DNA from 2 places in the Caldimonas brevitalea genome. Region 2 is predicted to be linked to the other one. Evidence: predicted binding sites of a transcription regulator. Region 2 holds the regulator's gene; the other holds the start of a gene.
What was found. Region 2 encodes LexA, which represses DNA repair genes until DNA is damaged. Its sites were predicted from a motif close to ACTGTATNNNNATACAGT; they were not measured.
Positions count from the first base shown of each region.

Region 1 (15,735 bases), 390 kb from region 2:
CGTGACCCAATAGCGCAGGCTGTCCATGATCAGGCGCACCACCGCCTGGTGGCGGGTGTTGACGGTGTTGCCGCAGCCGGTGTAGTCGACGTAGAGCCGCTTGTCGTCCTCTTTGAGGCGGTAGTAGGTGGGGTTGTCGATGCCTTTCAACGACAAGGTCGGGCCGAGATGGTGGCCTTCGGCCGTGTGGTTGTAGACCACGTCGAGGATCACCTCGATGCCATTGGCATGCAGCGTCTTGACCATCTGCTTGAACTCGTCGATGGTCTTGCTCGCGCTGTAGCGCATCTCGGGGGCGAAGAAGCCGATGCTGTTGTAGCCCCAGTAGTTGCGCAGCCCCAGCTTCACCAGCCGCTCGTCGTCGATGAAGGCGTGCACCGGCAACAGTTCCACCGCGGTCACACCGAGCCGTTTCAGGTGCGCGATGGCCGGGGGCGACGCCAGACCGGCATAAGTGCCGCGCAGTTCCGGCGGCACCTCGGGGTGCTGTTGCGTAAAGCCCTTGACGTGCACCTCGTAGATCAGGGTGTCCGACCAGGGCGTGTGCAGCAGCGCGTCGTCGCCCCAGTCGAAGTGTTCGTCGACCACCTGGCACTTGGGGCAAAGGGCGGCGTTGTCCTCGGTGTTGGTGACCTCGGCCGCGCCGGCGGCGGCATCGACCTCGTGGCTGTAGTGGGCCGACGACCAGCGCAGTTCGCCGACGATGGCGCGGGCATAGGGGTCGAGCAGCAGCTTGTGCGGATTGCAGCGCAAACCTTGCTCGGGTGCATAGGGGCCGTGGACGCGAAAGCCGTACAGCGCGCCGGGCGCCAGGTCCGGCACATAGCCGTACCAGACGTTGTGGCGGTGGTGGAGCAGCTCGATACGCCGGGTTTCAGGCTGGTCGAGTGCGTCGAACAAGCACAGTTCGACCTGTTCGGCCACGCTCGAATACAACGCGAAGTTGACGCCCTTGCCATCCCAAGAGGCGCCGAGTGGATAAGGACGTCCTGAACGGACCCTGTGTTTCGTCATCTAGTCCCCTGAATTGGAAGTGCTGGGATGCGCTGCCGGCCGACACCACGGCGAGAGGAGCAGCGTGGGTTCGCGGATGCATCGACGAACTTCCAATTCACGATACCAGCATGCCACCCCCGGTTCTGGTGACGGTGTCAGCCCCGACCCGCTCGGTCGCCAGGTCAGCCCAGCACCGTGGCGCGTTCACGTACGGCCGCGGGTGCCGAGCCCCGCTCGAAATAGCATTTGGGCACCACCACGATGCCGCCCTCGCTGACATGGAAACGCTGGCGGTCTTTTTCGAGGTCGTAGCCGATGCTCTCGCCGGGCGGGATGAAGTTGTCCTGGTCGATGATGGCGCGTCGCACCCGGGCGCCGCGGCTGACCACCGTGCGTTCCATCAGGATGCAATGTTCCAGCTTGGCGTCCTGCTCCACACGCACCGAGCGCCGCAGCATCGCGTGGTCGAGATACGCACCGTCGATGATGCTGCCGGAGCCGATGGTCGAGTGGTTGATGAAGCCGCGTTCGATCTGGGCCGACTCGGCCTGGTCGGGGCTTGCATAGATCGGCCACTGGGCGTTGGTCATGCGGAATTTGGGCGTGGCGCCCAGGGTGTCGAAGTGGGCGTCGAAGTAGGCGTCGATGGTGCCGACGTCGCGCCAATAGCCTTGTTCCTCGTACGACTGCGTGCCCGGGATCACGTTGGTGTCGAAGTCGTAGGCGAACAAGCGGTGCGACTTCAGCATGCGCGGGAGCAGATGCTTGCCGAAGTCGCTCTCGCCGCTGTCGTGGGCGCGCTGCAGTTCGCGCTTGAGCACCTCGGCGTTGAAGATGTAGTTGCCCATCGACGCGAGGGCATGGCCGGGGCGGTTCGGCATCGACTTCGCGCTCTTGGGCTTTTCCTGGAACTCGCGGATGCGATGCTGGGCGTCGATGTCGACGATGCCGAACGACGAGGCTTGTTCCAGCGGCACCGGCAGCGTCGCGACCGAGACGTCGGCCTGGCTGTCCAGGTGGAACTTGATCATCTGGCGCACGTCCATGCGGTAGATGTGATCGGCGCCGAACACGGCCACCAAATCGGGTTGCAAGGTCTCCATCAGGTGCAGGTTCTGGTAGACCGCGTCGGCGGTGCCCTGGAACCACTGCGGGCCGTTGCGCATCTGCGGCGGGACCACGGTGACGAAGTGCTGAGGGATGAAACGTGTCATCGTCCAGGACTGGCGCACATGCTCGATCAGCGATTGCGACTTGTACTGGACCAACAAATAGATCGAATAGATCTCGGAATTGACCAGGTTGCTCAGGACGAAGTCGACGATGCGGTGTTTGCCGTTGAAGGGGACGGACGGCTTGCAGCGGTCGACCGTGAGCGGGTGCAGGCGCGAGCCTTCGCCCCCCGCCATCACAAAGGCAAGAACGTTCTTACCAGCGATCATGAAGTACTCCCTATCTGCAGAGGTTGAATATCGTGTCGGGCTCGCGGCTTCCCCTGGAACGGCGAGACCACGACCTGTTAGATGACACGGCCGAGATACGGCCGCGGCAGTGCACAGGAGCGTTGGCGAAACGTGGCAGAATGGGACAACTTCACATCCTTACCATCCTGCTTGAGAGCCCAGCGGGCCCCGGGATTCGAGACCCGTCCGTTCCCTCCCGGCAACGGACGCTTGCATCGGTTCACGCCTCGCTACGTGCCGATGCAAGCGCAAGCGGTGTGCCTATATCCCGCGGGCCTCTGCGGCCCGTTGTGCCATGCGGCGGCGCAGCAATCACCTTCAAGCCTGCCCTGTTTCACCACTCACTCTTACCGGTGATTCCGCAAAGGCTGCGGGGTCGCTGCGGGTACGTGGATTGCGAGAACCGTGGCAGCAATGCGATCCCGACCGCGGGGCGGGCGCCAGAAGGAGCAGGGCATGAACACGGAACGTGAGGTCGAGGAGCGACTGGTCCGCATCGGCAGCATCATCGACCAGGCAGCCGACGTCTGCGAAGCCGACCCATCGGTGCCGCAAGAGGTGAAGGACTGCGTGCGACAACTCGACGAGGAGTCGGACGAAGCCAAATATGAATATCTGCTGGAAAACGACCGCTATGCGATCGGCGACCATTTGAGCGACCTCGAAGACCTGATCAACGAGGCGCGTCAGGCCTGTGAACGCAGCGAAGGGGTCAACCCGGCACTGGGCAATGCCATCGCCGAGGCCGGTCGGGAGGTCGGCGAGTTGCGCCAGCGACTGCACTGAACGGTCGGTCGCCCGGACCTCACGGGGCCGGGGCTGGTGCCGCCGCAACTTCTACAGGGCGGTTCCAGTAATGCTTACGGCGGCCGCCTGACAGGCCGGGTGCTACGTCCCCGGCGGCCCCCTGTGCGAGCCATAGGACATGGCTCAGCGCCTCGTTTTTCCAGCCAGCGCACCATCGCGGTATGGAATTTGCATGTTTCGTTGGTGGTCCCGCCCGCTATGAACCAGTCTTCCCCTCCAACGACGTCTCCCCATGCAAGCTCCCACGCTCCAGTGAGCGTGCTGGTGGTCGATGACAACCGAGACTCCGCCGAAAGCCTCGCCTTGCTGTTGAGCATGGGAGGGTATTCGGTACGCGTCGCCTACGACGGCCGTGAAGGGCTGGAAGCGGCCAGCGAACTCCGGCCCACCGTGATGTTGCTCGACATCGGGCTGCCGCAGCTGAGCGGCTACGAGGTCGCGCGTGAACTCGGCCGCCGTGGCGACCGCCCGCCCTTGCTGATCGCGATGACGGCCTTCTGCTCGGAGACCGACAAGCGCGAGGCGCAACGTGCGGGCTTCCACCACCACCTCGCCAAGCCCGTCGACTTGGCAGCCCTGCAGAACCTCCTCAAGACCGTCACACCGGTCGGCATGCCGCCGGCGGCCGACGGCGGCTCGCAGCGCACCGGCGGCTCGCCGCTGATCGCCTACTGAATCTGCCGCCCGGACGGGTCCCGCACCTCAGTCGGCGCGGTCCACCTGCAGCCCCAGCGCGCGCAAAGGCGCCACCGCTGCCTCGTCCGCCTGCGTCGACACCAGCAATGACGTCAGCGCCGTCACCGGGGCAATGCAATAGGCAGAGGCGCGGCCGAGCTTGTCGCTCGACGCCAGCGCCACGGTTTCGGCCGCCTGGGCCATCAGGGCGCGTTTGATGTAGGCCTCTTCCAGATCACCAGTGCTCAGGCCGGCCTCGGCGTGCAAGCCGGTGATGCCCATCAGGTAGAGATCGGCACGGATGCGCCCGATGGCCTCCACCGCCGCGGCGCCGACACTGACCATCGAGTGCTTGTACAGACGCCCGCCGATCAACACCACCTCGATCTCCGGCTGCTCGGCCAGCTCGGCGGCGATGATCGGACTGTGGGTGACGATGGTGGCGCGCAGCCCCGCTGGCAGGTGCCGCACGAGTTGTTGTGTGGTCGTGCCACCGTCGACGAACACGAGCTGCCCGGGACGTATCAGTCGCGCCGCCGCACGGCCCAGTGCGATTTTTTCAGTGGCGCACAGGTGTTCGCGCACGTTCAGCGTGGCGACGGCGGGCGAGGCGGGCAGGGCGCCGCCGTGCACCCGCTGCAGCAGGCCGGCACGCGCCAGCTCACGCAAGTCGCGTCGGATCGTGTCTTCCGACAGGCCCAGCTCCTGGCCGAGCGTCTTGGCGACGACCCGGCCGTCGCGCTTCAGCACGGCGAGGATGTGTTGTTTACGTTGCTCGGTCAGCATCGCGCGAGTATGCCGCAAGTCGTAAAGTGTCTGCACGAAGTTGCACGAATTGAACCGCTGGTAGCGGCGTAATCGCGAAGTCAGGCCAGAGGTGATTGCACGAACTTGCACGAATAGCCTTGACGTTTCACGAATGCGTCGGATAGCCTCACCGCTTTTCAAGCGAAAGGAAGGCCATGAGCATCGCCGAGCGAGTGAGGGTGACGGACGTTCAACTGCTGTCGGACGACTGGTACGTGCTGAAGAAAACGCACTTCGAATGGCAGCGCCGGGACGGCCGGTGGCAGTCGATGGCCCGCGAGACCTACGACCGCGGCAACGGCGCCACGCTGCTGCTGCACGACGTGGCGCGCGGCACGGTGGTCCTGACCCGTCAGTTCCGCTTCCCGGCCTTCGTCAACGGCCACGATGATCTGATGATCGAGGCGGCCGCCGGGCTGCTCGACGACGCCAGCCCCGAGGAACGCATCCGTGCCGAGGTCGAGGAAGAAACGGGCTACCGGATCGGGCCGGTGCGCAAGGTGTTCGAGGCCTACATGAGCCCCGGGTCGGTCACCGAGAAGCTGCACTTCTTCGTCGCGCCGTACACCGCCGCGTTGCGCGTGGGCGAAGGCGGCGGCATGGAAGACGAAGGCGAGGACATCGAAGTCCTGGAACTGCCCTTGCGGGAGGCGCTGGCCATGATCGAGCGCGGCGACATCGTGGACGGCAAGACCATCATGCTGCTGCAGTACGCCGCGCTGCACCTGGCCGGTTGAGTCGAACGAGACGGCGGCAACCGGCGGCCCGGTCACGCCGGCACCGTGCTCAGAAGCCGAGCCGCTCGCCCGCGCCCAGCAGGGTGGCGACGCCGAGCACCGCAAACACCAGCGCCGCGACGGCATGGATGGCACGCACCGGCAGGCGGTGCGCGATGCGGTCGCCCAGGTACACGGCGGGCACGTTCGCCAGCATCATGCCGAGGGTGGTGCCGGCGACCACGGCTCCCATGGCCTGGTACTGCGCCGCGAGCGCGATCGTCGCGACCTGCGTCTTGTCGCCCATCTCGGCCAGGAAAAACGTCAAAAAGGTGGTGACGAACACGCCGTGTCGCGCCAGCTGCGTGTCGCTTTCGTCGAGCCGGTCGGGCACCAGGGTCCAGGCGGCCATCGCGAGAAACGACAGCCCGAGGCCCCAGCGCAGCGTGCGCGGGCCCAGCACCGAGGTGATCCAGGCGCCGAGCGCGCCGGCGGCCGCGTGGTTGAGCAGGGTGGCCGCGAGGATGCCCAGCACGATGGGCACGGGGCGGCGGAATTTGGCGGCGAGGAGGAAGGCCAGCAACTGGGTCTTGTCGCCGACTTCGGCCAACGCGACGACGCCGGTCGAAACGAGAAAAGCTTGCATCTGAAGTCCGGGGCCGGCGTGACACGAATGACTGCACCGCCTCCCGGCCCGTGCCGAGGCGATGCAGTCAAAGGTCTCGCAAAGTCCGGGACCGCTTGCGCCATGCTCGTCACGAGCAAGTCTGTTGACGCAAGCCCCTCTCGACCGGTGGAAGGAGGGACGCTACTCCCCAATGACGGGCGCAAGTGTATCCGACGCCTTCCACCGCGCGCTCATCGTCAGAGCGGGCGCCACAAGGTGGCCGACACCTCCGGCGTCCAGCCCGCACCGGCCCAGGCGGTGTGGCCCTGCACGCAGCGGTAGTTGCGTCCCTTGTAGCTGACGACCTGGCCGGCCGTGTAGCTGACGCCTTCCTTCCAGGCCGACACCTGGCCAGGCGGCGTGGGCGGCGGCGGGGGCGGAGGGGTGGGCCCCGAGGGCGGGGGGGCCGGCGGCGGGGGAGGAGGAGGCGGCGGCGGGGGCGGCGGATTGCCCGGCGGCAGTTCGGTGTCGAGCTGGAAGCGCACGCCGCTGTCGGCGGTCAGGGCGTAGACCTGCAGCGTGGTGTCGCCGTTGGGCACCACGACGTTGCCGTTTTGCAGTTCACCCACCCGCACATGGGCGGAGCGTTGGTTCACGACGCGGGCGAGCTGTGCGAGCCACTGGGCGGCGCCGGTCGAGCCGGAGGCCACCGTGTAGCTGTGCGTCTCGAGGTCGCCGCCGTCGCGTCCGAACACGCGCAGCTTGACCACCGCGTTGACCGGCAGGGTGCGCCGCGCGACCACTTCGCCCAGCTGCTGCAGATTGGTCGGCGGTGGCGTGCCGCTGTCGCCGCCGAAGTTGACGTCGGAGCAGGAATAGAAGGCCTCGGGGCTGTCGCCGCGCTGCCAGACGGCATACAGCACATGGCGGCCGGAGCGCTGCGGCAGCTGCAGCCGCATCACGTATTTCTTGTCGCCGGTGAGCTGCACCTGGCTGCCCGGCACCTCGGCCACCAGGTCGAGGTCACCCCAGCGCAACGGCCGCGCGCCTGGCTGGAAGCCGGCGCGGGTCAGGTAGAAGCGCCAGTACTGCGACCGGTGGGGCGCGGTGGCGTTGTAGCGGAACTCGTAGCGGCCGTCAGAGCCCGGGGCCCAGGAGGTGGCGCGCCAGTCGTTGCGCGCCAGGTCGAAGCCCTTGAACTCCTCGCCGCCGCCGGCGCACAGCGTGCCGTCCGGCACCACCGCCTGATGGTTGCCGTTGGCGTTGCCTTGCCGCACGCCGTTCCAGTCGTAGATGGCTTGTTCGCCGCCGAAGGCGATCGCCGCCTGGCAGGCCGGCTGGTTGCGGTCCTTGTTGCAGCTGTACTGGCGGCTGAGGGGGTATTCGGGCGCGCCGTGCGCGTGAGCGGCTGGCGCGGCGAAGGCGAATGACAGCAGGGTCGCGGCCGCTTGGGCCACTGGCGACATTGCCATCCTCCTAATCGGTGTCATGGCGTTCCTTTCGAACTTGTTTGTGATGACTCAGGACGAGCGAAAGCCAGCGGCGACGCTTGCGCGCAGTCGACACTTTCGCGTCCCGTCCAGTGCCTGTTCGCAGGCCCTGGTCGTCGCTTCGACGTGTGCGGGACGGGGCGAGGGTAGGCCGGGCTATTCCCGGGTGCTTGTGGAACCGGTAAACGACGTAGCGGCACGTGAGTGGGCTGTCGTCCCTTTTTGCTCCTGAGCGTTGGCCGCGCCGACCAGCTGGGACAGGTCTTGCACCCAGACGCGATACGCCTCGGCGCGGGCCGGCTCCGGCATGCGCAACAAGGCGGCCAGGTGCCAGGTGACCAGCACCCGCCGCCCGTCGGCTCGTGTGTGCCACTGCCCGCGCTGCGCCTGCACCGACACCCGCTGGCCCAGCAGGGCTTGCGCAGCGGTCGCGCCGAGCGCGACCAGCGACGGCGCTGTGACCTCGCGCAGCTCGTGTTCCAGCCAGCCGGCGCAAGCGGCCAGTTCGCGCTGGCCGGGCGTCTTGTGTAGGCGCCGCTTGCCGCGCAGCTCGTAGCGGAAGTGCTTGACGGCGTTGGTGAGGTACAGCTGGCGCCGGTCCAGCCCCACGTCGGCCAGCGCGCGGTCGAGCAGTCGCCCGGCCGGACCGACGAAGGGCCGGCCCTGCAGGTCTTCCAGGTCACCGGGCTGCTCGCCCACCAACACCGCCTGCGCGGTGGCCGGCCCTTCACCCCAGACGGTTTGTGTCGCGTGCCGGGCATGCGGGCAGGCCAGGCAGGCGGCCGCGGCGGTGCTGCTCGACCCGCCGGCCGGCACGACGGCCGGGAGCGCAGGGCGCTGCCGTCGCGGCTCGCTCGGCGTTTGCTCCACCATTTGCTCCGCCCGGTGCTGGGCGGCCGCGGCCAGCGGCGCAATCAACCGCGCTTCCGGCAGGTTGGGCCAGTAGCGGCGCGGCATCTCGCCCTGCATCGCTGCCAGCTTGAGGCGTGCCGGATTGAAGATGTGCTCGTAGTAGGTGAGCCAGAGCGACTCGTGCGCGTCGGCGGCCACCACGTCGTCACGGCGCGCCCCGGCCCCGAAGTGCAAGCTTTCGCCGTCCCACCGCACGCTGCGATCGGGGGTCACGATGGCCCAGTGCATCGTCGTGAAGCGCCGCATGAAAAACGGCGCCGCCGCGGCCACGATGTGGTGGCTGGGCTCGAACCAGGCGACGAAGCGCGGGCCCAGCGTGGTCGCCCGTTCGGTGAAGCGCACGAAAGCCTTCATCTTGTGCAGGTCGCGCCGCACCTGCTGCCCCAGCGCCCGGGCGGCCAGCATGTCGGGATCGAGCACGTCGTGACGCAGCTCGGGCTCACGGACGAGCCGCCACAGCAGCCGGTACATCAGTGCGTGGCGCCCGGCATCGCGGTGCAGCAGCGCGCGTTCGGCCAGGGTCACGAACCCGGCCGGCACCCGCACCGGGGCGGGGTCGCCGACGGGTGGGGAGGGCAGTGGCAAGGCCGGAAACAGGCCGTCGATCAGGCCTACGCTCGCTTCGCCACGCACCTGCCAGTGCACCGCGTCCGGCGGGCAGCCTTCGGCCAGCAGCGCCCGGGCGGCGGCTCGCCAGCCCTCGACATCGGCCGCATGGGCGAGTTCGATCTGCCGCTCGTCGGGCCACTTCCGTGCTGCGCGCCGCAAGGCGGGGCCGATGGCGCGGCCGGGCGAGGAATGGTCAGCCCGCATCGTCAACTCCCCGCGTCAAAAAGCGACGCCTGTCGCAGCGCGGGGCGCAGCCGCGCCGCCAGCGCCCCGGCATCGAGGTCGCTCGCGGGACGGTGGTCTGCCAGCACGACGAAGGGCAGCACCTTCGCGACCGGCACCCGCAGGCGCGCCAGGTCGACGGCCCGCAGCTGCCGCACACGGCGGCTCGCCAGCAGCCGCTCGACCGCCTTCACGCCCAGGCCCGGCACCCGCAACAGCAGTTCGCGCGGGGCGCGGTTCAGGTCGACCGGGAAACGTTCCCGGTGTTGCAGGGCCCAGGCCAGCTTGGGGTCGACGTCGAGCGCGAGCATGCCGTCCGCGCCGCCGGCGATCTCGTCGGCCGCGAAGCCGTAGAAGCGCATCAACCAGTCGGCCTGGTAGAGCCGGTGTTCGCGCGCCAGGGGTGGCGCTCGCACCGGCAGCTGGCGCGAGGCGTCGGGGATCGGGCTGAAGGCCGAGTAATAGACACGGCCCAGCCCGTAGGAACCGTACATGGCGCTGCTGGTCTCGAGGATGGTGCGGTCGTCGGCGCTGTCAGCGCCGACGATGATCTGCGTGCTCTGACTGCGGGCGAACGGGGGCGCCGCCGCCGGCCTGGGTGCGAGCCCAGGCCCGGAGCGGGGTGCCGGCGGCGCGGCTTGGGCCTTCGCATCGTCGATCAAGAGACGCAAGCGGGCCATCGAGCGGCGAATGCCACTCGCGTTCTTCTCGGGCGCCAGGGTCTGCATGCCCTCCGGCGTGGGCAGTTCGAGGTTGATGCTCAACCGGTCGGCGTAGCGCCCGGCGCGGGCGAGCAACTCCGGGCTGGCATCGGGAATGGTTTTGAGGTGGATGTAGCCGCGGAAGTCGTGTTCCTCCCGCAGCACGCGGGCCACCTCCACCACCTGCTCCATCGTGTAGTCGGGGCTGCGCACGATGCCGGAGCTGAGGAACAGGCCTTCGATGTAGTTGCGGCGGTAGAAATCGAGCGTCAGCTGCACCACCTCGGCGACGGAAAAGCGCGCCCGGGGCACGTTGCTGCTGACGCGGTTGACGCAATACAGGCAGTCGTAGACGCAGAAGTTGGTCAGCAGGACCTTGAGCAGCGAGATGCAGCGGCCGTCGGGCGCATAGCTGTGGCAGATGCCGCTGCCCTCGGTCGAGCCGATGCCACGGCCGTCGACCGAGTTGCGCGCGGCCGCTGCGCTGGAGGCGCACGAGGCGTCGTACTTGGCCGCGTCGGCGAGGACGGCGAGCTTGCGGTGCAAATTCATCGGGTCTCCGGAGCGCCGCCCGGCGGCCCCGAGGCGGGCGAGGGGGGGCAACGAGGGCAAATAACTGTATAAATGTACAGTGGTTTGCGTGGCCCGGCCATCCCCTCTGCCGGACCCGGGCATGTTGTCCAGATGAAACCGTTTCCATCCCCCAGAAGGCCGATTCCGTGATGTCGCCTGTTTGACATACCAGTCGGATACCACTTGAACGAGGTCTCGATCCTGGCGAAAGCGCCAGGATTGGGCCGACGCGACGGATGCAACTGGAATCAGCTTGCTCAGTCTTGTTGCAAGAAACATCAGCCAGGAACACGTGGACGAGCAGAATTCGCAGCGATCCACCCACTAAGTCCCGTTAAAAGGGGAGACAGATGCGAATCTTGAAAATCTGGCTGGTCAGTCTGCTGACCAGCCTGTGCAGCTTTGTTGTGCCCGCACAGGCCGCCGACTACACGCAGGGCGTGTCGGTCGATGGCACCACCGCCACGCTCTGGTTTCAGTCCAGTGTTAATACCAGTTGGGTGGACGCGCACTACCAGGTGAATGGCGGCGGGCAGCAAAACGTCCGGATGAACGCCGCGGGCGCTGCGGGGCGTTTCGAGCATCGGGTGACGGTCAAAGCGGGTGACTCGCTGGGCTACTTCTTCACCTACAACAACGGCAACCCCGCCTACGACACCCCGCGATTCACGCACACCGTGGGACAAGGGTCCACCCCGCCCCCGCCCGACGGCGGCACCGGGGCGATGAGCGTGCAGCTGGTCAACGGCACCAACGGGCAGCACGCTGACAGCCAGATCTACTGGGCCATCATCGGCTACCACCCCGTCACCCGCGTGCTGTCGTACGTCGACCGGTCCGGGCGTCTGGTGCCGGCCTCGGTGGGCGACAACGACGCGCCGAACCGGTTGGTCAAGAACGGCCAGAACTACGCGAACTACTTCTACCGCCTGAGCGAAGCGGGCACCGTGCCGCTGCCGCAGATCGATTCGGGCCGCATGTTCATCAGCATCGGCACGCCGATGTACATCAAGATCAACCAGGCGGGTGATGGCCGGCTCGGCTTCGCCGGCCCCGACCTCGGCAACCCGACCGATCCCAACCAGGACGTGTATTTCGAGTGGGTCGAGTTCACCCTCGACCGCTACGGCTATCACGGCAACACCACCCGCGTCGACCAGTTCGGCTTCCCGTTGCGCACCCGCTTGATCGGCCGCGACGGCTATGACCGCACGCTCGGCGAAACCGCCTCGCGGGCCCAGATCTTCGCCAACTTCGAAGCCCAGATGCCGGCGGAATTCCGGCCGCTGGTGTCGCGTCCGTGGCGTATCGTCGCGCCGGGCAAGGGGCCGTTCGGGCCGGGGCGGGCGCAATCGCGCTATTTCGACGGTTATGTCGACCAAGTCTGGCGCCACTACAGCCAGCAGGACCTGGTGTTCACCGCTGAAGCCGGCACCTTCCGCGGCCGCGTGATCGGCAACGACTTCGTGTTCTCGAAGGACGGCGGGCCGGCCAACCTGTACATCCGCGGCAAGCCGACCACCCAGGCCATCCTGGAAGGTTCCGGCAATCTCGCGACCGGCAACCCGCAGGAACTGGTGGTGCAGGCACAGATCACCGCGGCCTTCAATCGCCATCTGCTGATGTCGGTCGACCCGGCCCGCTGGAGCGACGCCGCGGCCTACTACCCGCAGGGGCCCGCCAACTACTACGCCAAGTTCTGGCACGACCACAGCATCGATGGCCTCGCCTACGGCTTCTGCTACGACGACGTGCGCGGCCACAGCAGCCTGCAGGAACACCCGAACCCGCAAAAGCTGATCGTTACCGTCGGCTGGTAAGCACACCAGGGCCCGAGCCGGCACCCCAGCGGGTGCCCGGCGACACGCGGCCCTTCATCTTCGTTTCTGACCGCCCGTCCTGCGCGCGTCGCTGCTTCAGTGCGGCCCGTGCACGGCATCGCACAGCCCGCGGGACTCCCGCAGCCCCTGTTCCATCCCTAGACCTTGAAGGAACCGCACATGAACGCTTTGAGAATGACAGCCATCACCGTTTCGCTCGCCAGCATGTGGGCGCAGGTGCAGGCTGCCGGCCAGCAGCCCTCGGCGCCCATCCGCTACGCAGACGACGTGTTGTTGGCGCAGGCCGCAGCCGCACCCGCCTGGAAGGAAGGCGCGACCTACACGGCAGGCCAGTCGGTGAGCTATGGCGGCCGCACCTATGTCGCGCTGGTCACGCACACGGCCTGGGCCGGCACCAACTGGAACCCGGCCGACACGCCTTCGCTGTGGCGCGTGACGAGCGGCAGTGCCCCAGCCCCGACGCCGGCGCCCACCCCGGCCCCAACACCCGCACCGACCCCGGCACCGACCCCTGCGCCAACGCCGGCCCCCACGCCGGCCCCGACCCCGGCGCCCACGCCCGCCCCGACTCCCGGCGACAAGCTGACCCTGCCCGAAGCCGTCAAGGCGGTGCAGAACAAGCGCGTCTACGTCGGCTACTACCCGAGCTGGAGCGACGCCTGGTTCGACGCCAACGGCAAGAGCGCCAACGAGGTGTTCAAGGCCAGCAAGTTCGCGCGCATCCCGGGCACCTACACCCACGTGATGGCGTCGTTCGGCGACCCCAACTTCTCGTGGGCCGGCCTGGCGGCCAACAGCTGGTCGGGCACCGGCATCAACTTCACTGCCACGCCGCGTGACATCAAGGCCGCGGTCAACGTGCTGCACCAGCGCAACATCAAGGTGATCCTGGCGGTGGGCGGCGCGACCTACCACAACTGGGACGCTCTGGCAGCCGACGGCCGCCGCGGCAGCGGCCCGATCATCGATGCGCTGGCCCGCTTCCTGGTCGACATGGGCTTCGACGGCCTCGACGTCGACTATGAGGTCGACGCCAACGTCGAGCGTTATGCCTACGCGATCAAGGCCATGCGCCACGCGGTCGACAAGGCGGGCGGCGGACGTGTGCTCGCCTCGGCGACTTGGTCGACCGGTGCCGACTGCACGGCGGCCACCAGCACCCACCCCGATTGCAACGGCAAGGTGTCGTTCTGGGGCGGCAGCGCCGGCCGCGAGCGTCAGCTGATGATGCAGTACCCGAACATCGCCAAGATGCTCGACATGGTCAACATCATGAGCTACGACGCGCGCTACGAGAACTACGACGGCGTGACCGCGTACAACGAGTACCGCAAGCTGTGGCCGTCCAAGACCATCGTCTCGATGGGCCTCGAAACTCCGCCCGAAGGCTGGGCCGGCGGCATCCTGGTGGTGAACAACGCCGACGCGCAATGCGAAGGCTCGCGCAACCTGAAGAACCAGTACGGCGCCAGCATCAACCAGCCGTACTCGGTCGAGCGCTACCTCGGCGCCGTGCTCGCCAACCACCCGAACCGCAACCCGCGCGACGGCGCGATGCTGTGGTCGATCCTGAAGCAGGCCAACGGCAACTGCGGCAGCGCGCCGGTGGCCAGCCCGGGCTCGATCGGCAAGCGCATCCAGTCCTCGTTCGGCTTGCCGCAAGACCCGGCGCTGCAATCGCCCGAGTGGCGTTGACGCCCGGCCCCCGCGACGGGGGCTGAGCGGGGCCGGTCCAGCGGGCCGCCCCGCAAGGTTAGGTGCTGTCCGCGGCCGTCGGCCCGGACAGCCCGCTTTTCTCATCCTCCTCTCCCTTCCTCCTCATCCTCACGACCAGGAGCGACGATGCGACAGAGTCTTGTCCACCACCACACCCGACTACCCTTGGCGCTCGCCTTCACGGCCAGCTGGCTCGCCGCCTGCGGCGGCAGCGACGGCGGCGGCACCGCCGCGCCGCAGGCCTCTGCCACCAGCAACCTCGAGCATGCGCGCGCCGCGCACGCGCGCTATCAAGGCGGCCCGCAGCAGCGCCTCGCCCCACAACTCAGTGCCGCACCCGCCCCGGCCCCGGAGTGGGCCGAAGGCGTGACCTACAACACCGGCGCGCTGGTCAGCTACGAGGGCACCTTGTATGAGGCCCTGGTCGGCCACACGGCCTGGGCCGGCACCAACTGGAACCCGGCCGACACGCCCTCGCTGTGGCGCGCGGTGGGCGACGCGCCAGCCCCCGGGCCGGCGCCCACGCCCGCACCGCCGCCTCCGCCGCCTGCACCGACCCCGGCGCCGACGCCCGCCCCGACGCCAGCACCCACGCCAGCACCCACGCCAGCGCCAACACCCGCTCCCACCCCGGCGCCGGCGCCCACGCCTACCCCCGATGGCACCCCCGTGTCACGCCACGGCCAACTCAAGGTCTGCGGCACCCAGCTGTGCAACAGCTCGGGCCAGCCGGTGCAACTGCGCGGCATGAGCACGCACGGGCTGCAGTGGTATGGCCAGTGCGTCACGGACGGTTCGCTCGACGCGCTGGCCAAGGACTGGCGCGCCGACGTGATCCGCATCTCGATGTACGTCCAGGAGGGCGGCTACGAGACCGATCCGGAAGGTTTCACCGAACGGGTCGGCCGTGTCATCGAAGAAGCCACCGAGCGCGGCATGTATGCCATCGTCGACTGGCACATGCTCGACCCGGGCGATCCGAACTACAACCTCGACCGGGCCCGCACCTTCTTCACGCAGATCGCGCAGAAGTACGGACGCCAGCCCAACCTGCTGTACGAGATCGCCAACGAGCCGAGCGGCACGCCGTGGAACCGCATCCGCAGCTACGCGAACGAGTTGATCCCCGTGATCCGCGCCGTCGACCCCGAGGCACCGGTCATCGTCGGCACCCCGGCCTGGTCGTCGCTGGGGGTCTCGGAGGGCAGCAGTGCACAGGAGATCATCGACTCGCCGGTGAGCGCGGGCAACGTGCTCTACACCTTCCACTTCTACGCTGCGTCGCACCAGCAGGAATACCGCGACGAGTTGGCCCGCGCGTCGCAACGCCTGCCCATCTTCGTGACCGAGTTCGGCACCCAGCAAGCCACCGGTGACGGCGGCAACGACTTCGGCAGCGCGCAGGCCTACATGGACCTGCTCAACAGCCGCAAGATCAGCTGGGTCAACTGGAACTACTCCGACGACTTCCGCTCCGGCGCGGTCTGGAAGGAGGGCACCTGTTCGAGCGGCGACTGGAGCGCGTCGAACCTGAAACCCGCTGGCCAGTGGGTGCGCGATCAGATGCGCCAGCCGCGCTGACGAGAGCAGGAAGGGCGAC
Region 1 is NZ_CP011371.1:3,264,175-3,279,909, reverse strand. It holds gene glgX (glycogen debranching protein GlgX) at 1-1,014, opposite strand, end outside; gene AAW51_RS14110 (glucose-1-phosphate adenylyltransferase) at 1,179-2,438, opposite strand; gene AAW51_RS14105 (hypothetical protein) at 2,916-3,245, shown strand; gene AAW51_RS14100 (response regulator) at 3,525-3,941, shown strand; gene AAW51_RS14095 (DeoR/GlpR family DNA-binding transcription regulator) at 3,969-4,727, opposite strand; gene AAW51_RS14090 (NUDIX hydrolase) at 4,904-5,485, shown strand; gene AAW51_RS14085 (TMEM165/GDT1 family protein) at 5,535-6,110, opposite strand; yybP-ykoY riboswitch at 6,114-6,293, opposite strand; gene AAW51_RS14080 (lytic polysaccharide monooxygenase) at 6,329-7,537, opposite strand; gene AAW51_RS14075 (UdgX family uracil-DNA binding protein) at 7,718-9,286, opposite strand; gene AAW51_RS14070 (putative DNA modification/repair radical SAM protein) at 9,289-10,557, opposite strand; gene AAW51_RS14065 (glycoside hydrolase family 64 protein) at 10,929-12,398, shown strand; gene AAW51_RS14060 (glycosyl hydrolase family 18 protein) at 12,579-14,114, shown strand; gene AAW51_RS14055 (cellulase family glycosylhydrolase) at 14,262-15,716, shown strand.
Region 1: a site for LexA is predicted at 10,621-10,638, ahead of AAW51_RS14070 (putative DNA modification/repair radical SAM protein). Genes of this name have one in related genera too.

Region 2 (15,735 bases):
GGCCTGAAAGAGCGGCTGCACGCGATCCTCGACCGGCACGGCCTCGAGTACGACCTGCAGTGGACGCTCGGCGGCCTGCCGTTTCTGACCGAGCCGGGCACGCTGAGCCAGGCCCTGGTGGCGGCCATCGAAAACGAATGCGGGCTCACGCCCGAGCTGTCCACCACCGGCGGCACCTCCGATGGGCGCTTCATCGCGCGCATCTGCCCCCAGGTGATCGAGTTCGGCCCGCCCAACGCCACCATCCACAAGATCGACGAACACGTCGAGGTCGCCTACATCGAGCCGCTCAAGAACATCTATCGCAAGACCATGGAAGGCTTGATCGCATGACGGTCATCGAACTGATCGAGCGCAGCAGCGCCCGCCTCGAACAGGCGGGCGTTTCGTTTGGGCATGGCACCGCGAGCGCCTTCGACGAGGCGGCGTGGCTGGTGCTGTGGGGTTTGTCGCTGCCGCTGGACGACCTCGACGCGGTGGCCGACCGGCCGGTGGCCGAGCCCGACGCGGCACGGGTCGAGACCTTGATCGAGCAACGTATCAGCACCCGCAAGCCGGCCGCCTACCTGACCCGTGAAGCCTGGCTGCAGGGGGTGCCCTTCTACGTCGACGAACGCACCATCGTGCCGCGCTCGTTCATCGCCGAACTGCTGGCCGACGGCAGCATCGACCCCTGGCTGTCCGACCGCACCCGGCGTGTGCTCGACCTGTGCACCGGCAACGGCAGCCTGGCCGTGCTGGCGGCCATGGCCTACCCGGAGGTCGAGGTGGACGGCGCCGACGTCTCGACCGACGCGCTCGCGGTGGCCCGCATCAACGTCGACCGCCACGGGCTGGCGGAGCGCGTGCGGCTGCAGCAAAGCGACCTGCTCGAGCAGCTGAGCGGCCCCTACGACCTGATCCTGTGCAACCCGCCCTACGTCAACGCCACGACGATGCAATCGCTGCCGGCCGAATACCAGGCAGAGCCGGCCCTCGCGCTGGCCGGCGGCACCGACGGCATGGACCTGGTGCGCCGGCTGCTGGCCCAGGCCCCCGGGAAGATGAGCGAAGACGCCGTGCTGGTGCTCGAGATCGGCAACGAACGGCCCCACTTCGAAGCAGCCTTCCCGCGCCTGGAAGTGGTGTGGCTCGAAACCAGCGCCGGTGAAGACCAGGTGCTGCTGGTGACGCGCAGCGCGCTGCTGGAGAGCACGGGCCCATGATCAACCTCAAGAACCTCACGCTGCGCCGCGGTGCCAAGGTGGTGCTGCAAGATGCCAGCGTCACGCTGCATGCCGGCGAGAAGGTCAGCCTGGTCGGGCGCAACGGCGCCGGCAAGTCGTCGCTGTTCGCGCTGCTGACCGGCAAGCTGCACCCCGACAGCGGCGACGCCGAGCTGCCGCCGCGCTGGCGGCTGGCCGAGGTCGCGCAAAACATGCCCGAGACCGACGAGGCGGCAACCGAATTCGTGCTGCAGGGCGACACCCCGCTGATGGAAGCGCGCGAGGCGCTGGCCGCAGCGGAAGCGACGGGCGACGGCCATGCGATCGCCGAGGCCCACCAGCGCTTTGAAGAAGCCGCCGGTTTCGACGCGCCGGCCCGCGCCCAGGCCCTGTTGTTGGGCCTCGGCTTCAAGCCCGACCAGCTCGACCAGCCCGTCAACAGCTTCTCGGGCGGCTGGCGCATGCGGCTGCAGCTGGCGCGCGCGTTGATGTGCCCGGCCGATCTGCTGCTGCTGGACGAGCCGACCAACCACCTGGACCTCGATGCGCTGGTGTGGCTGGAAAGCTGGCTCAAGCGCTTCGAGGGCACCATGCTCGTGATCAGCCACGACCGCGAGTTTCTCGACGCCATCACCCGCGTCACGCTGCACCTCGACAACGCGCAACTGACACGCTACAGCGGCAACTACAGTGCCTTCGAGGCCATGCGGGCCGAGCGGCTGATGCAGCAGCAATCCGCCTTCGAGCGCCAGCAGGACCGCATCCAACAGCTGACGCGTTTCATCGACCGCTTCAAGGCCAAGGCCACCAAGGCCAAGCAGGCGCAAAGCCGCGTCAAGGCACTGGAGCGCATGGAAAAGCTCGCGCCGGTGCTAACCGCGGCCGATTTCAGCTTCGAGTTCCGCGAGCCCGAGAGCCTGCCCAACCCGATGCTCTCGCTCAAGGACGTCAGCTGCGGCTACCGAGGCGAGGCCAGCGAGACGGTGATCGTGCGCAACGTCCACCGCTCGGTGCTGGCCGGCCAGCGCATCGGCATCCTGGGCGCCAACGGCCAGGGCAAGTCGACGCTGGTGAAGACCATCGCCCGGGCGCTGCCGCCGTTGGGCGGGCAGATCACCGAGGGCAAGGGCCTGGCGATCGGCTACTTCGCGCAGCAGGAGATGGACGTGCTGCGGCCGGACGACTCGCCGCTGGACCACATGATCCGGCTCGCGAAAGAGGTGAGCCCGCAGGCGCGCGAGCAGGAGCTGCGCGACTTCCTCGGCAGCTTCCGCTTCGTCGCCGAGATGGCGTACCAGCCGGTCGGCACGATGAGCGGCGGCGAGAAGGCGCGTTTGGTGCTGGCGATGCTGGTGTGGCAGCGCCCCAACCTGCTGCTGCTCGACGAACCGACCAACCACCTCGACCTCGCCACCCGCGAGGCGCTCAGCCTGGCGCTCAACGAGTTCGACGGCAGCGTGATGCTGGTGAGCCACGACCGCGCCTTGCTGCGCGAGGTGTGCGACGAGTTCTGGCTGGTCAGCCGCGGCGGCATCGCGCCCTTCGACGGTGACCTCGACGACTACCAGCGCTGGCTGCTCGACCAGGCCAAGCAGCAACGCGAGGCCGCTTCGGCTTCCGCGCCTGCCACCGCGTCGCCCAATACGTCAGCGGAAGCCGGTGGAGCCAACCGCCGCGACGAACGCAAGGCCCAGGCTCAGGCGCGCCAGCGGCTGGCCGAACAGGCCAAGCCGCTCAAGAAGGAACTGGCCGGCATCGACCAGCGGCTGGCGGCGCTCGGCACCGAGAAGGCGGGGCTGGAAGAAGCCTTGGCCGGCGGCAGCCTGACGCCGGCGCAACTGGCCGAACACGGCCGCCGCCTGAAGGCGATCGGCGACGAGGTGGAGACGCTCGAAGAGCGTTGGCTCGAACTGTCGGAGCAGATCGAGCAACTCGGCGCCTGAAGCCGGGCGGCGCGGTGCCGGCGACTACGAAAGATCGAACGCTCGCCGGCCCTGGTCACGCCGGCGTGGAAGGCGGCTGGCGCGGCAGGCGTACCGTGAAGGTGGTGCCGTCGCGTTCGGAGGACGCCACTTGTATCTCTCCCCCGTGCGCCAGCGAGATCTCGCGCACGATATAGAGCCCCAGCCCGAGCCCCGAGGACCCCTCGCGACGCTCCGCCTCCTGCACCAGCGGGCGCATCAGCGGGTCGAACAGCGTGCGCTGCGCTTGCGGGGCGATCGGTGGCCCCTCGTTGTGCACTTTCAGGCTGATCTCGCCGCCCTCGCCGCGCAGGCTGACCGACACCGGCGTGTCGGGGCGGCCGTGCTGCATCGCATTGGCCACAAGGTTGGACACCAACTGGCCGATCCGGGACACGTCCCATTCGCCGCTCAGATCGCCGGAGCAATCCATCTGCAAGGTGCGATCCGGGTGGAACGCGCGCAACTCATCCACCGTCTCGCGGCAGACCTGACCCAGGTTCGCGCGTCTGGGCGCGAGGGCCAGGCTCAATCCCAGTCGCGTTCGGGTGAAGTCGAGCAGGTCGTCGACCATCTTGCGCATGCGGTCCACGCTCGACTGGATGCGGACCACGGCCTTGGTTTGGGTGCCCGTCAATCCATCGGTGACCAACAGGTAGTGGACGGAGTTGCCAGCTGCGCCCAGGGGATTGCGCAAATCGTGTCCCAGGACACCCAACATCAGGTCTCGAGACTCCTCGACGCGGTCCACGTACCAAGCGAGCGACTCGCTGATGGCCTGGTCGATGGCTTCGTTGAACCGGATCAACTCGGCGAGCGTGTCGAGGTCGGCCGTCTCGAGCTGATCGAACCACCGGCGCACGACACTGGCTCTCAGGGCGCGGTACTCCGCCACCACCTCCTTCAGCGTGAAGCCTTGCCGGAAGCGCTGCTCCGCGTCTGCCCTGGCCGTCGCCGTGAGCTCGGGCGCATTGCTGGGGCGGTTGCCGCGCGACTTTTCGTGCTGTTCGCTGTCGCTCTGCGGTGCCCGGATGTCGGACGCGACGTGCTGCAGCAGCAACTTGGCGTGGTCACGCAGTTCCTCTGGTGCCAACTCGCGCGCCGTCGGCAAATTCGTTTTGGCGAATTCCGCCCACTCGTCAACGATGGCGTCGACGTGGCTTTGAATCAGGTCAGAGAGGGACATGGCGTCTCCCGATCCCGTGCATCTCGCCGAGCGGGTCAGGAAGGCGAGCAGCGCAAACGCCGCAAAAAAGCCCTCCCCGCGGACGCTGCGCCTCGTGGGCTCGCCGGAATGTCTCCGGGCTTCGTCAACTGCTGCAAGCGGCGGGCCTGCAAGCGATGCGGCCTCGCCGGAACACGGATGCGCCATCCCGTTTTCCTTTCCCCGCACAATTAAATTGCACTCAATTGAATTGAGAGCTAGAATAGAACCCATGTCGCAAGCTCCATCGTCCTCACCAGCCCCGACCCCCCTGTCGGCCGGCGACCGTGCGTTGCTGCAGCTCGACAACCAGCTCTGCTTCGCCTTGTATTCGACCTCGCTGGCGATGACCAAGCTCTACAAGCCGCTGCTCGACGCGCTGGGCCTCACCTATCCCCAGTACCTGGTGATGCTGGTGTTGTGGGAGCAAGACCACCTCACCGTTGGCGCCCTGGGCGAACGACTGTTTCTCGATTCCGGAACGCTGACGCCTTTGCTCAAGCGGATGGAAAGCAGCGGGTGGCTGACCCGCACCCGTGCCAAAGAAGACGAACGGCGCGTGGTGGTCAGTCTCACGCCGGCCGGGCAGGCGTTGCGCCAGTCGGCCATCTCAGTGCCGCGCCAGGTCTCCGGCGCGGCCCAATGCAGCGCCGACGAATTGCACGATCTGCGCCGTCGGCTGCACGACTTGAGGCGCCGTCTCGCGCCTCAAGCGGTGTCCGATGCGCCGGGTTCCGACCCGGCCACCCACAAGGTGGAAGCGGCATGAGCCATCACCGCTGCCATCGGTCACCGGATACATTGCGTGCTATTTAATAGCACTCTTTACATTCACGCTTCCCTCACTGCTCAAGGAGCCTCGCATGAAACTCGACAAAGTGCTGTACAAGACCGAAGCCACCGCCACCGGGGGCCGTGATGGCCGTGCCGCCACCGCCGACGGCGTGCTGGACGTCAAGCTGGGCACCCCGAAAGAGCTGGGCGGCGCCGGTGGTGCAGCCACCAACCCGGAGCAGTTGTTCGCCGCCGGCTACTCGGCTTGTTTCCTGAGCGCGATGAAGGTCGTCGCGGGCCAGCAGAAGAAGGCCCTGCCGGCCGATGCGTCGGTGACGGCCAAGGTCGGCATCGGCCCGATCGCAGCCGGTTACGGCCTGGAAGTCGACCTCGCCGTGTCGCTGCCCGGCATGGAGCGCGAAGCAGCCCAGGCACTGGTCGAGACCGCGCACAAGGTCTGCCCGTATTCCAACGCCACCCGCAACAACATCGAAGTGCGCCTCAGCCTGGTCTGAGACCCTTCCGCTCGGCGAGGAGCTGCAGCAGCAGCTCCACCCGGGCCTGATAAGGCGTGAGCGTGCCGGCAGCGGGCAAGACATCGTCCGGCTTGCCGAGCACGCGACCCTCGGCGCAGCGCGTGCTGCGCCAGACCTTCATGCCCGCGGCCTGCGCCGCCAGCAGCGCAGCTTCCAGCCGCTGATGCACCGTGCCATTGCCGGTGCCCACCACGACCACCCCCGCCACGCCCATCTGCTGCAGCGCCGCCACCAGGCTGCCGTCGGCACCGCTATGGCTGCTCACGAGTTCGACGCGCGGCCACAGCGCCGGGTCGACATCGATCACGTCCAGACCGAGCGGCACGCCGGCCGGCCAGGGCCGCAGCGTGTGCAGCCGGCCGGCTTCGAGTAAGGCCAGCGGCCCGGCATCGCCCGCCCCGAAGGCGTCGAGCCGGTAGGTGTGTTGCTTGCGCACCTCCAGGCCGCTGTACACCTGGCCGGCGAGCACGGCCACCACCCCTTGCACGCCGGGTTCACGCGCCAGGTGCACGGCATCCAGCAAATTCTGAGGGCCGTCCGGGTGCAAGGCCGTCGCCGGCCGCATCGCCGCGGTCAGCACGACCGGTTTGGCCGGTGCCAGCACCCGCTGCAGCAGATAGGCGGTTTCCTCGAGGGTGTCGGTCCCGTGGGTGATCACCACACCGCTGACCTCGGGTCGACCGAGGTGGTGCGCCACCCGCCGGGCCAGGGCCTGCCAGACGGCCGGCTCCATGTCCTTGCTGTCGACTTGAGCCACCTGCTCGCTCTCGAGCGCCACCTCCGACAGCCCCGGCACGCCACCCAGCAGCGCCCCGACGCCGAGTTGCGCCGCCTGGTAGCCGATGTGGTCGCCGCGCGTGGCGGCGGTGCCGGCAATGGTGCCCCCGGTGCCGAGGACGACGGTGCTTGATTGCGAACGGCTTTGCATTTTTTCTCGGCCTGGATAAAAATACAGCTACTGGATGCCCAAACAGTAGTCGTCCTGGCAGCCGCCGATGCCGGCGTCGGCCAGCGCCCTAGCCGCGCGGGCAGCATGAACATCACCTTGAACGCGAGGCGCCCGTGGACCCCCTTCTGCCAGAAAGCCCCAAGCTCACCGCCCGTCAGCAGCAGATTCTGGAGCTGATCCGCCAGTCGATCGAGCAGACCGGCGCCCCGCCGACGCGCGCTGAGATCGCGGCCGAGCTGGGCTTTCGTTCGGCCAATGCAGCAGAGGAGCATCTGCAGGCGCTGGCCCGCAAAGGTGTCATCGAGCTGGTGGGCGGCACCTCGCGCGGCATCCGCTTGAAGTCTGACACATTGCGCTCGGTCAACGAATCGCGCCGCCTCTACCAGGGCCAGCAGGCGATGCTGCCGCTGCCAGGCCTCGCGCAGCTCGCACTGCCGCTGGTGGGCCGGGTCGCAGCCGGCAGCCCCATCCTCGCGCAAGAGCACATCGAGCAGACCTACCACGTGGGCGCCAGCATGTTCGCGCGGCAGCCCGACTACCTGCTGAAGGTGCGCGGCATGAGCATGCGCGATGCGGGCATCCTCGACGGCGATCTGCTCGCGGTGCAAAAGGCCAAGGAGGCCAAGAACGGCCAGATCGTCGTGGCCCGTTTGGGCGACGATGTCACCGTCAAGCGCTTCCGCAAGACACGCCAGTCGATCGAGCTGATCGCCGAAAACCCCGAGTTCAAGACCATCGTGGTCGAGCCCGGCCAGGATTTCGAGCTCGAAGGCATCGCGGTCGGGCTGATCCGCAACACGCTGCTGATGTGAGCCGATGATCGAGGCCTCGTCGATGAAAGCCTTGCGCCATACCGACTGCCTGCATGCAACGGCTGCGCTCGAGCTGGTGCCCAACATCGGCCCCGCACTCGCTGCCGATTTGCAGCTGATCGGCGTGCATGCGCCACGCGACCTCGTCGGGCGCGACGCCTTCGTGCTCTACCAGGAACTGTGTGCCAAGACCGGGCACCGCCACGACCCGTGCGTGCTCGACAGCTTCATGGCCGCCGTCGACTTCATGCGGGGGGCGCCCGCAGCGCCCTGGTGGCACTACACCGCACAGCGCAAGCTGCTCTATGGCCAGGCCCACACCGACGACCCGGGCGCTGATGCGGCGCATCTCCGCAGCCGTCCGGGCGGCAGTGCACGAGGTGCGGCGCGGTCTTGAGGCCCGTCACGGCAACCACCCGCACCACCTCAGCACCAGCCGCTCATCTGTCAACCCATCACACCCATCACGCATCACCCGACGACGCAACCACCCCCTTCTCAGCCGCTGCACGGGTGGCGGGCGTTTCGCGAACCCTGGTTCGCGAGCCCCGTGCAGCAGGCCGAAAGCGCGACCCCTCGAAGGCTGTCGACTTTCACCCTCAATCCTGCCGAACGTCATTGCATAGCTTCTTGATTTTCGGAGACGGACATGACCCCTGCCCACCCGCACTCGCCGGCATCCCCGGCCACCCCCTCGACCGCACCGAAGCCGGAGCTTCACCGCCCGGCCCAGCCCTCCTCCCCTGCGGCGTTCGACGCTGCGCCCCGCACCGGCGCCACCTCGTGGTGGACACGGCTGGTCGAACAGCTGGGCCTGCCGGTTGGGCCGAGCTTGCGTGACTGGCGCGCGGCCAACCAGGCCAGTGCTGCCACCCCGACTGGCTTTCCCTCCCTCGACGCCGTGTTGCCTGCGGGCGGCTGGCCGGCGGCGGGCGTGATCGAGGTGCTGGCACCACAACCCGGCCGTCCGGAGCTGGCCTTGCTGAACCCGGTGCTGAGCGAAGCCGCCGCGCAGGGTCGCCGCCACGCGCTGATCGGGCAACCGCCGGATGCGGCTTTCGACACCTCGGAGGGCGGCAGCAAGGCGCCGGCGGTGCACGGAGCGGACAGCGCGTGCGCAACGGGGCCGGCGTCGCCTCTCGTGCCATCGGCAGCCGCCGATACGGCGGTGACGGCGGCCATGCCGTTGGTCGCGAGGCATACACCGGCGACCGGGGGCAGCGATGCAGCAGCGTCGTCGAGCGAAACCGGCCGCCCCGATACCCTGGCCCTGGCGTTGGCCTGGCTGCGCCAAGGCAAGGACGGCGTGCTGGCGGTCTGGCTGCCCGAATTCCGTCCGGCTCAGCTGCGTGATTTGCAGCGGGTGGCGCGCCGGGCCCGCAGCATGGTGTTTGTCGTGCGGCCGTGGGTGGCCCACTGGGACGACAGCGAAGCCGATCTGCGCGTCAGCTTGATCGCCGGCAAGGGCGGCCGCTGGGAAGTGCGGGTGCACCTGCAGGCCGGCGGCGCCGCGCCCACGGTGCGCGTGCCGGCATTGGGCCCGGCCCCGGTGCGGCACTTGCGGGTGGTGCAAGACCCGAGCGATCACCGCCGCACGATGCTCAGCGGCTCTTTCGTCGAGGTGTGCCGCGAGCTGGAGCGCTTGGCCGCGCTCGAGCGTGCTGCGGAACCGAACCGCCCCCCCTGCCGCCTGGTGGTGGCTCATTAAGGGCGCAACAGCGGGCCCGCGCCGATAAACGCGCGGCCCGCTGGTTCGATGCCAACGCCTTATCGCTGACGGGTAAGACCGCTTCGTCTTCCAACGCGCCCTTCCACAGCGGGCCCAACTTGGCCCCAGGGCGACCACCGGCGGGGGGGCTCAAAGCCAGTCGGTGTGCCCGCTTTCTTCCCGCAGACATCGCAAGTCCTGGTGGTTCAGCGCCGGGTGGTGACTCCCGTTTCGGCGTATCGAGACGAAGCCTGCCCGCGGCTTCGCTTTTTCCGCGCCCACTTCGCCTCTCGTCGAGGCGGATGAAAAACGTCCCCGCACACTGGAATCGACTCGATTGCAGCGGGGCGGTAGAGGTGGCTCTACGCGCTGCATGGCGCACAAAGGAGCTTTCCGATGCCGGAAATTCGCAACCACTCCAACCGTCACCACGTCAGCAGTTCGTCTTCCAATGCTGGCAACACACGGCAGACGTCGAACACAGGCAACACCTCTTCCTCTTCCTCGACTTCGCGCCAGCGGGGCAGGCTCGAAGGACTCGCACCGCAATCGTCCACGCCGACGGCCCCCCCCAGCGCAGACCGAACCGCGGCTGATCAATCGGCGGATGGACAGCCTGGCCCGGCTGACCCATTCGTACACCGCCGAGATGGCGAATGGGGAGCGGCCCAATCCGGTCGTCACCGCGGTGGGCTTGCAGCAGAACAATGTCAGCAAGAACTACCGGCTGGCCATCGCCCACAACACCCAGGATGCCCAGCAACACGCAGACGATCTGGCGCGGTTGAAATTGGTTCGCGATGTGGTGGTCGGGCGCACTTCTTCGGCTGAGACCGCGGCCTATCTGGCACCCGATAGCGGGCTGCCGCGGCGTTCGCACCACGGCAATCTGGGCGCGCAAGACCGCTTGGCCAAAGATTTGCGCAAGCTGCGCTCGACCTACGACGGCAACGACGACGAACGCGGCGGCGCACGCCTGAAGCAGGCGTTGCACAACGTGTTCGGCACGCGCGAGGAACCCAAGCCGATCAATGCCGTGAATTTGACGATGCCGCCGGCCGGGCGCGGTGTCGTCCATGGCGAAACCGCCTTGTTGGCGCAGTCCGTCCCCAGTCCCATCGGCGTCAGCAAGCTGTCGTGCGGCGATTGCGACGACTACGCGTCCGAAGTCGGTCGCAACAGCGATCTGCGCGGCACGCATGGCCAACGCTTCCCCGGTTGGCAGCATCCCACGACAGGTCAGGTGTCGCACAACCGGGTGATCACCGGCGCCCCGCAATACGCCAACGATTCGGATTCGGACGCGTAGCGAGTGAGCGGCGCCGAACAAGCGCCTTGCCCATCCATCACGTTCCAGGTGCGCGTATGCCCAAATTCTGGAGTTTCTGACCCCGTTGCAGCGCTCTCTTTGAACGCCTGCCACGCTTCCTGTACCTTCGCGCAGGCTCACGTCACTTCGCATGCCTGCGCGCCCGGCTCCGGCACCCGGCCCTACCTTGACGGCACCCTCTTATCCGCGTGAACCACCATGAGCATCAAGATCGCCGCCAATACCTTGGGCCGTCTCGCCGGGCAGGTCGCGTCGCAGGCGCCGGGCACCCTGCAGCAGTTGGGCCGCGAGGCGTCGCGGATGGCGCAGCAAACGGGCTTGGCCGGCATGGCGCGTCGCCCTTCGTCGCTGGCGGCTGGCACCGCCAACCTGCCGCCACGGGCCGCGCTGGGCGCGCTGCTGCAACGCCCCGCGATGCTCGCGGCGCAGATGGGGCAAGGCCTGTTGAACAACCTGGCCGCCGCGCTCAACATGCCGGCGCTCGCCAGCTTCCAAGGGGCGGCGGGATGGCGCCCGCAACAGGGCGCGGGCTTTCAGCCCGCCTATGCGGGCCATACGCCGTTCGGCGCACCGCAAGGTGGGTTCCGGCCGCCGCAGCACGTGACCTACACACAGCACCCGGGCATGGCATTCCAGCAGGGGGCCTATACCCGTCCGCCGCAGTTCCATCCCTTTCCCGGCGCTTTTCGGCCATCGCCATTCGCTGCAGGCCCGCAATACGCCGGTCAGCCATCATCCTTCGGCCACGGTGCCTTCCATCCCAACGCCGGAGGTTTCATGCCGCCTCGACCGGCGGCCGGGCCCCACCCGGGGAGCAGCTTCCAGCCCGGGTTCTATGGTGCGCCCGGGCCCTCGCATCCCTTCGCGGGGCCCGGTGCACAGCCGGGTTTCATGCCCGGTCATCATCATCAGCCGCAGTTCAATCCGTTCGCCGGCGCGTTCAGACCGCCTCAGTGGACGCCACCGCAGCAACCGCAGCGGCCCGGCTCCTTCCCTCACGCCAACGGCGGCCCGGCGGGGGCCCAGCCCTTCGGTGGCGCAGGCGGCACACCACCGCGCCCGCACACAGCTTCCGGCACGCCACCTCGGCCCCAGGCAGGTTTCGGAACACCGCCTCACGCGCAAGGTACCGGGGGTACGCCGCCGCGTCCGCAAACAGCTTCTGGAACGCCGCCCCGTCCCCAGGCAGGTTCGGGAACACCGCCTCACGCACAAGGTGCCGGGGGGACACCGCCGCGCCCGCACAGCGCTTCCGGCACGCCGCCCCGAACTGAAAATACCTCGTCGGGCACCCCGCCCCGGCCGGAAGGCGCCTCAGGCACACCGCCGCGTCCGCAGGCGGGGCAAGGTGCCGGGCGGCCTTCACAACCCCAGGCCACCTCGGACAGCACCGGCAGCTCCAAACCTCAGCACCCGCCGGTCTCGATCGGCAGCATGCCGCGCGATCAGTGGATCTCGGCGCTGCGAGAGCGCGGTGTCGATCTCGATCAACTGCGCCAGGACTTGAGCCAGTACATGCTGCAGGGCACGATGAAGGGCGACGACTTCAACAAGAAGTATGCAAACGCACTGAGCACCGGCAGCGACGGCTTGCATGTCGAAGACCTGAGCAAGCGCAAGCAGTTCGCACAACTCGCGCAGGAACTGAACAAAGCCAAAACCGCGTGACGGTGGTCGAAGCTTGATGCCCTTATGGGCGCAGCCCACGCTGCGGCGGCTGCGCCGCCGGCCCGCCTTACGGTGCGACCCGTGCGTCGATCTCCAGCCGCACCCCGCTCGCTCCGACGGCAACCGGCTCAGCGTGGCTTTGCAGATCGCCGCTGCGCGGTGTCGCACTGCCGCTTTTCGAGATGCGGGCGACGACCAGCACCCGCGACGCGTCCGACAGTTTCGCGGTCGGCGACATCGCCAGGCTGTCGTCGAGCGTCACGCTGATCGGCAGGTCGCGGGCGCGCTTGCGCAGCACCGCGAGCGGCGGTGTACCGGGCCGAGCATCGGCCGCCCGTGCGAAGATGAACAAGATGTCGTTCGGTCCCACACTGCCCTGCAGCGCCGGTGTCAACGTCACCGTGACCCCCACCCGGGCGGGGCTCGCGGCGAGCCGGCGCGCCTGGTCGACACGCTCGCGGATCTGCCGATACAGCGGCTCGTTGCGCCGCTCGACCTCGGCCAGCCGCTCCCAGTACCGGGCCGCCGCCTCGAAGTCCTGCCGGTCGTAGGCCGCCGCACCGGCCAAGGCGAGCGCCTTGGCATGTGTCGGGTCGAGCGCCAAGGCGCGTTCGATGAGGCGGGTCGGCTCACCTTGCAGGCTGGGCCCGTTCAGCCGGGCGAGGAAGTCGGCATGGTCGGTCAGCAGACCAGCGTCATGCGGCCGCCGCCGCGCCGCCTGTTCGAGGGCCGCGGCGGCCTGGGCCCGGCGGCCGAGGGCGGCGTGCGCGCGTGCGAGCAGAGCCCAGCTCGACGCATCGTCCGGTTGACCTTGCAGCTGCCGCTCCAGGCGCTCGGCCAAGGCCAAGACCTGCTCCGGACTCAGACGGTCGGGAGCCGAGGCCGCGCGTTGCGGCGGTTCTGCGGTCCCGAGGGCCACGGAGGCCGCGGGACCGAGGTCCAGATGGCGCGGCGCGCCCAGCCACGCATATCCACCGCCCACCACGCCGAGCACGAACACCGCCAGCGCCGCGAGCAGCCGGGGCGACGGGCCCACCGCGGTAGCCCCCTCCGGAACACCGGCGCGCGACCGCCGCCATCGTGCCCCCGCCAACAGGGCGAGCGTGAGGAGGCACAGCAAGCCTGCCACGAGAACAAACAAGGCCATCATGGCGGGCCGCCCTCGTCCACTCCCGCGGGTGCATCGGGCTCCTCATCGGGCTCGAAGCAGTCATCGCTCAAGCGCGAGCGCCGCTGCAGCACCGCCCACAGCGTGAGCAACCCACCGGCCAGCAGCGCGGGCGGTCCCCACCACAGCAGCAGCGTGGACGGCTTCAGCGGCGGCCGGTAGCGCACGAAGTCACCGTAGCGGTCGGTCATGAACTGCTGGATCTCCGCCTCGCTGCGCCCTGCGCGCAACATGCGGGTGACTTCGGCGCGCAGGTCGCGCGCCAGATCGGCGCTCGACTCGGCAATGGTTTCGTTCTGACAGACCAGGCAGCGCAGCTCGGCTGTGATCTGCCGCACGCGGGCTTCGAGTGCCGGGTCGGCGGCGCTGGGGGCCGCCTCTTGCGCCGCCGCCTGCAGGGCGACGGCACAACACAGCGCCGCGGCCCACACACGGGTCCAGTGGAAGACGACACTAGGCGCCACCGATTTCCTTCAACAACGGTTCGATCCGTGACCGGACCAGCTCCGGCGTCAGCGGCCCGGCGTGCTTGAAGCGCACCCGTCCTTGTCGGTCGATCACGAAGGTCTCGGGCACCCCGTAGACACCGAAGTCGAGACCGACACGCCCGTCGACATCCACCACCGAGGTTCGATACGGATTGCCGTGGCGGTCCAGCCACGCCAGCGCCTCGGCCCGCTGGTCCTTGTAGTTCAAACCGATGACAGGTGCCGCGTGCGTGCGCGAGAACTCGACCAGCGTCGCGTGCTCCTGCAAACAGGCCGTACACCACGAGGCCCACACGTTCAGCACCCACACCTGGCCTCGAAGGTCGTCGAGGCGCAGTTGCTGGCCGGGCTCGTCCAGCCGCGCGAGCGCAAAGGCCGGCGCCGCTTTGCCGATCAGCGGCGACGGCACGGCCCGCGGATCGAGCGCCAGCCCACGCGCGAGGCCCCACACCAGCAGCGCGAACACCGCCAGCGGCACGGCATAACGAAGCCCTTTCATGCCGGCGCTCCGGCGGCTTCCAGCGCGGCGCCGGCCGGCACCTGGCGACGCTGCGTCCGATAGCGCCGGTCACCCACCGCGACCGCGCCCCCCAGCGCCATCAGGACACAACCGGCCCAGATGCAGTTGACGAATGGCTTCACGTACAGACGGACGATCCAGGCCCGCCCCCCCTCGACCGGCTCGCCCAGCGACACATACAGGTCGCGCGTGATGCCGCGGTCGATCGCGACTTCGGTGATCGGGTTGCGCTGCACCCGGTACACCCGCTTCTCGGGATACAGCCGGGCCACCGGCTGCCCCGCACGGGTCACCTCGATCAACGCCTGCACGGCCTGATAGTTGGGCCCCTGCACGTCGCGCACCCCCCGCAGCGTGAACCGATAACCCGCCAGCTCGCGGCTCTGGTCCCAGCCCATCTGCACCTCACGCTCGACCTGGTAGCTGCTGACCATGCTCACGCCGAAAGCAAACACCGCGACGCCGAGATGCGCCAGCAGCATGCCGACCAGCGCGCACGGCAGCTGGCGCAGGCGCGCCCAAAGCCGCGCGGGCGAGCGCTCGGCAGGCCGCAAGCGCTCCCACAGGTCGGTGCCGATCGAGGTGGCGATCCAGAAGCTCATCGCCAAACCCAGCGTCGCGCTCAAGCTGACGCGGCCGGCTCCTGCCTCCGTCGCCAGCGCGGCCACCACCGTGACGACTGCCGCCCAGCGCAAACGCCACACGAGCGTATGCAGTTCGGTGTGTTTCCAGCGTGCCAGCGGCCCGAAACCGAGCAGCAGCACGGCCGGCACCATCAGCGGCACGAACACGCTGTCGAAGTACGGCGGCCCGACCGAGATCTTGCCGAGTCCCAGGCTCTCGATCAGCAGCGGATAGAGCGTGCCCAACAGCACCGACAGCGTCGCGACGACCCACAGCACGTTGTTCGCGAGCAGCAAGGACTCGCGTGACACCAGGCCGAAACGCCCGCCCAGCCCGAGCTTGGGCGCACGCCACGCGTACAGCGCCAGGGAGCCGCCGACGGCCAGCACCAGAAAGACCAGGATGAACAGGCCACGGCGTGGATCGGTCGCGAACGCATGGACCGACGACAGCACGCCCGAGCGGACCAAAAAGGTGCCGAGCAGCGACAGCGAGAAGGCCAGGATGGCCAGCAGCACCGTCCACGCCTTGAAGGCGCCGCGCTTTTCCGTCACGGCCAGCGAGTGGATCAGCGCGGTGCCGGCCAGCCAGGGCATGAAAGAGGCGTTTTCCACCGGGTCCCAGAACCACCAGCCGCCCCAGCCGAGCACGTCGTACGCCCACAGGCTGCCGAACAAGATGCCCAGCGTGAGGAAGCTCCAGGCGGCCGTGGTCCACGGTCGTGTCCAGCGGGCCCAGGCCGCGTCCAGCTGGCCGCCGAGCAGCGCCGCCACCGCGAACGAGAAGGC
Region 2 is NZ_CP011371.1:2,874,141-2,889,875, reverse strand. It holds gene dapE (succinyl-diaminopimelate desuccinylase) at 1-333, shown strand, start outside; gene prmB (50S ribosomal protein L3 N(5)-glutamine methyltransferase) at 330-1,205, shown strand; gene AAW51_RS12825 (ABC-F family ATP-binding cassette domain-containing protein) at 1,202-3,148, shown strand; gene AAW51_RS12820 (sensor histidine kinase) at 3,204-4,538, opposite strand; gene AAW51_RS12815 (MarR family winged helix-turn-helix transcriptional regulator) at 4,603-5,139, shown strand; gene AAW51_RS12810 (organic hydroperoxide resistance protein) at 5,234-5,659, shown strand; gene AAW51_RS12805 (asparaginase) at 5,646-6,608, opposite strand; gene lexA (transcriptional repressor LexA) at 6,755-7,441, shown strand; gene AAW51_RS12795 (helix-hairpin-helix domain-containing protein) at 7,464-7,838, shown strand; gene AAW51_RS12790 (hypothetical protein) at 8,091-9,149, shown strand; gene AAW51_RS12785 (hypothetical protein) at 9,757-10,458, shown strand; gene AAW51_RS29925 (hypothetical protein) at 10,678-12,147, shown strand; gene AAW51_RS12765 (tetratricopeptide repeat protein) at 12,215-13,183, opposite strand; gene AAW51_RS12760 (cytochrome c-type biogenesis protein) at 13,294-13,779, opposite strand; gene AAW51_RS12755 (DsbE family thiol:disulfide interchange protein) at 13,769-14,302, opposite strand; gene AAW51_RS12750 (heme lyase CcmF/NrfE family subunit) at 14,299-15,735, opposite strand, start outside.